Regions from separate parts of the Edwardsiella piscicida genome, predicted to be linked through region 1. Evidence: predicted binding sites of a transcription regulator. Region 1 holds the regulator's gene; the other holds the start of a gene.
The links. The regulator CRP, encoded in region 1, controls carbon source genes, mostly activating them, when cyclic AMP is high. The targets are predictions, from matches to a motif close to ATGTGANNNNNNTCACAT.
Positions count from the first base shown of each region.

Region 2: a site for CRP is predicted at 948-965, ahead of rbsD (D-ribose pyranase). Genes of this name have one in related genera too.

Region 1 is NZ_CP090968.1:3,470,381-3,472,587, reverse strand. It holds gene L1P05_RS15870 (hydrolase) at 1-325, shown strand, start outside; gene L1P05_RS15865 (YheU family protein) at 331-555, shown strand; gene crp (cAMP-activated global transcriptional regulator CRP) at 907-1,539, shown strand; gene L1P05_RS15855 (YccS/YhfK family putative transporter) at 1,600-2,207, shown strand, end outside.
Region 2 is NZ_CP090968.1:3,720,727-3,722,933, reverse strand. It holds gene kup (low affinity potassium transporter Kup) at 1-855, shown strand, start outside; gene rbsD (D-ribose pyranase) at 1,047-1,466, shown strand; gene rbsA (ribose ABC transporter ATP-binding protein RbsA) at 1,474-2,207, shown strand, end outside.

The DNA of each region.
Region 1 (2,207 bases):
GCGGCGTATGCGTAGGCTACGCGAGTTTGACGATCAGATCACCGCTCGCCTGCACGGGTTTCGCGATGCGGATGACTACTATCGGCGCTGTAGCGCCCTGCCGCGGCTGTCGACGATCCGCCAGCCGCTGCTGATCATTCAGGCACGCGACGATCCCTTTATGACGTCGGCGGTGATCCCGCCGTTGGGATCGCTGCCGTCCAATATCGAATACCAGCTGACGGCGTTTGGCGGCCACGTCGGCTTTATCGGCGGTACGCTGCGACATCCCTTCCCGTGGCTGGAGCAGCGCATTCCTGCCTGGTTAGCCCCCTATTTGGAGTAAAACGCGTGATCATTCCTTGGCAACAGATTGCCCCAGAGACGCTGGATAGCCTGATCGAGGCTTTTGTCCTGCGAGAGGGGACTGACTATGGCGAGCAGGAGAGGAGCCTGACGCAGAAGGTGGAGGATGTGCGGCGTCAGCTGCAGTGCGGTGAGGCGGTCGTGGTATGGTCCGAGCTGCATGAAAGCGTCAATATTATGCCGCGCAGCCAGTTTAAGGGCGCGGATTAGCGCACGTTGGCGTATTTTCCCGCGCGGCGCCCGGCGCCGCGCTGTGCAAATAAAAAGCAAAAACGTCGCAGGCGGAGAAAAAACGGCGGCGAACAGTGAGCTATTCCATGCTGAAGCGAGACAGTGCGAGACAGTAAGGCCAAGCTATGCTACAAACTAAGCCGACATGCACCTTTAATGGAATGAAGCGGGTATAGATCAAGATCGCCGGGGATCATCTCCCTTAGGCTATGGAAACTATATTCGACAAGTGCAGTGCTATAGCAGGTTACTAGGCAGTTTCCCGGCCCCGTCCGGCGGGGGGTGCGTTTGGCGCACCGGGGATGCGATAACAATAGAGGATAATAGCGAATGGTTCTCGGCAAACCGCAAACAGATCCAACTCTCGAATGGTTCCTGTCCCATTGCCATATTCACAAATATCCGTCCAAAAGTACCTTGATTCACCAGGGTGAAAAAGCGGAGACGCTTTATTACATCGTAAAGGGATCTGTAGCGGTACTGATTAAGGATGAAGAGGGTAAGGAGATGATCCTCTCCTACCTGAACCAGGGCGACTTCATTGGCGAGCTGGGGCTGTTTGAGGAAGGGCAGGAGCGCAGCGCCTGGGTGCGGGCGAAGACCGCCTGTGAGGTGGCTGAAATTTCCTACAAGAAATTCCGCCAGCTGATCCAGGTTAACCCGGATATTCTGATGCGTCTGTCTGCCCAGATGGCGCGTCGTCTGCAGGTCACGTCAGAGAAAGTCGGTAACCTGGCCTTCCTGGATGTGACGGGCCGTATTGCCCAGACGCTGTTGAATCTGGCCAAGCAGCCGGATGCGATGACGCACCCGGACGGCATGCAGATTAAGATCACCCGTCAGGAGATCGGCCAGATCGTGGGCTGCTCTCGTGAAACGGTAGGACGTATTCTGAAGATGCTGGAGGATCAGAACCTGATCTCGGCACACGGTAAAACCATCGTCGTCTACGGGACGCGTTGATTTTGCGCCCGCGCCGCACGGGCGGCGCGGAATCTTCAACCCATCCCCAGGATGGTGCTCATGTGGCGGCGGTTTATCTACCACCCGGAAGTGAACTATGCACTGCGCCAGACGCTGGTTTTGTGTCTGCCGGTGTTGTTCGGGCTTATGGTAGGCCAGCTGCAGCAGGGGCTGCTGTTTTCTCTGGTACCGGTCTGCTGCAATATCGCCGGTCTTGATACCCCCCATAAACGCTTCTTTAAACGCCTCGCGGTGGGCGGCACCCTGTTTGCGCTCGGCAGCCTGTTACTGCAGATGGCCCTGCTTTGGTCGGTGCCGCTGCCGCTGGCTATGCTGCTTTTGGCGCTGCTGTTTGGCGTCAACGGCGAGATCAGTCCGCTGCACGCCCGTTTACTGCCGGCAACGCTGGTCGCCGCCATCTTTACCCTTAGCATGGTGGGGATGGTGCCTATCTGGCAGGGGCCGCTGCTGTATTTGGTCGGTACGATTTGGTACGGCGCCTTCACCTGGTTTTGGTTTGTCCTGTGGAAAGGGCAGCCGATCCGCGAAACCCTGAACCAGCTGTACCTGGAGCTGGCGGATTACATTGAGGCCAAGTACAGCCTGCTCACGCAGCACAGCGATCCGCAGACGGCGCTGCCGCCGCTGCTGAACCGCCAGCAAAAGGT
Region 2 (2,207 bases), 250 kb from region 1:
ATTCCGGCCATTAACTGGGCGCTGTATATCAGCGTGGTGTTGGTGATCGTCGGCTTTGAGCGCTCCAGCAATCTGGCGGCGGCCTATGGTATCGCCGTTACCGGTACGATGGTGCTGACCAGTATTCTCTCCTGCACCGTCGCCTTTAAAAACTGGCATTGGAACCGTTTCTTGGTCGGGATCCTGTTGGTATGCCTACTGTGTATCGATATACCGCTGTTTAGTGCCAACGCCATGAAGATACTCTCCGGCGGCTGGCTCCCGCTGACGCTGGGGCTGATGATGTTTATCGTCATGACAACCTGGAAAAGCGAGCGCTTTCGTCTGCTGCGTCGCCTGCATGAGCACGGAAACTCTCTGGAGGCCATGATCGCCTCGCTGGAGAAGTCGCCTCCGGTCAGGGTGCAGGGAACCGCGGTATATATGTCGCGGGCGGTGAACGTCATTCCCCTGGCGCTGCTGCATAACCTGAAACATAACAAGGTGCTCCATGAGAGGGTGATCTTGCTGACCCTGCGTACCGAAGATGTGCCCTATGTTCATAACGTGCGTCGCGTCACTCTCGAACAGCTGTCGCCGACGTTTTGGCGGGTGGTGGCCAGCTATGGCTTTAAGGAAACGCCGAACGTTGAGGAGATTTTCCACCGCTGCGGTCTCGAGGGACTCTCCTGCCGGATTATGGAGACGTCGTTCTTCATGTCCCATGAGTCGCTGCTGCTGGGACACCGGCCTTGGTATCTCAAGGCGCGAGGCCGGCTGTTTATGGCGCTGAGCCGCAATGCGCTGCAGGCGGCCGATCAGTTTGAGATCCCACCTAATCGGGTTATCGAGCTGGGAACCCAGGTTGAAATCTGACCCGTTAAACGGGATAACGTGTAAAAGGGCGCCTAACGGCGCCCTTTCTCGTTGAAATTACTGTTTAGCTGAATCGTTTTTACTGCGAAACGTTTCGATTACGATCACATTTTTTTATTTTTTGCTTTGTTCAGCCAAGCCATACCTCTACACTTAGCGGATAGCGAAACGTTTCGCTGGTGGAGCGAGCAATGAAAAAAGGCACGGTATTAAATTCTGAACTTTCAGCCCTGATCTCCCGTCTCGGCCATACGGACAGCGTGACGGTTGGTGATGCCGGGCTGCCGGTTCCTGACGGTATCCAGCGCATCGATCTGGCGCTGACCCATGGCATCCCGCGTTTTATGCAGGTTATTGAGACGATCACGGCGGAAATGCAGGTTGAGCGTGCCGTTTTGGCGCAGGAGATGGTTGAGGCTAATCCTGATATTCACCGGCAGCTGGTGGCGTGGCTGCAGCAGGTGGCGCAGACGCAGGGCAACGCGATTCATATCGACTATGTTTCCCACTATCAGTTTAAGGCGCTGAGCGGTGAGAGTAAGGCCATCGTCCGCAGCGGAGAGTGTTCACCCTATGCCAATGTACTGCTGTATGCCGGCGTGACCTTTTGAGGCCATTATGCAACCGTTACTGGCTTTAACCGCAATCGATAAATCGTTTCCCGGCGTGAAGGCGCTGTCCGGCGCCTCGTTGAATGTCTATCCCGGACGGGTGATGGCGCTGGTCGGGGAGAACGGCGCTGGCAAATCTACCATGATGAAAGTGCTGACCGGGATCTATCAGAAAGATGCCGGTTCGCTGCATTACCTGGGTAAAGAGACGGCGTTTAACGGTCCCAAGTCTTCGCAGGAGGCCGGCATTGGTATTATTCATCAGGAGCTGAACCTGATCCCGCAGCTGACTATCGCTGAAAATATCTTTTTGGGCCGTGAGTTTACCCATCGTCTGGGGCGCATTGACTGGAAAAAAATGTATGCCGAGGCGGACAGGCTGCTGGCGCGTTTGAATCTGGATTACGGCAGCCGCCGCCTGGTCGGCGATCTGTCCATCGGCGAACAGCAGATGGTAGAGATAGCCAAGGTGCTGAGCTTCGAGTCGCGGGTCATCATCATGGATGAGCCGACCGATGCGCTGACGGATACCGAGACGGAGTCCCTGTTCAGCGTCATCCGTGAGCTGAAGGCGCAGGGACGCGGCATTGTTTATATCTCGCACCGTCTGAAGGAAATCTTTGAAATCTGCGATGACGTGACCGTCTTCCGCGACGGGCAGTTTATCGCAGAGCGGCCCGTCAGTGGGCTCTGCGAAGATTCGCTGATTGAAATGATGGTTGGGCGCAAGCTGGAGGAGCA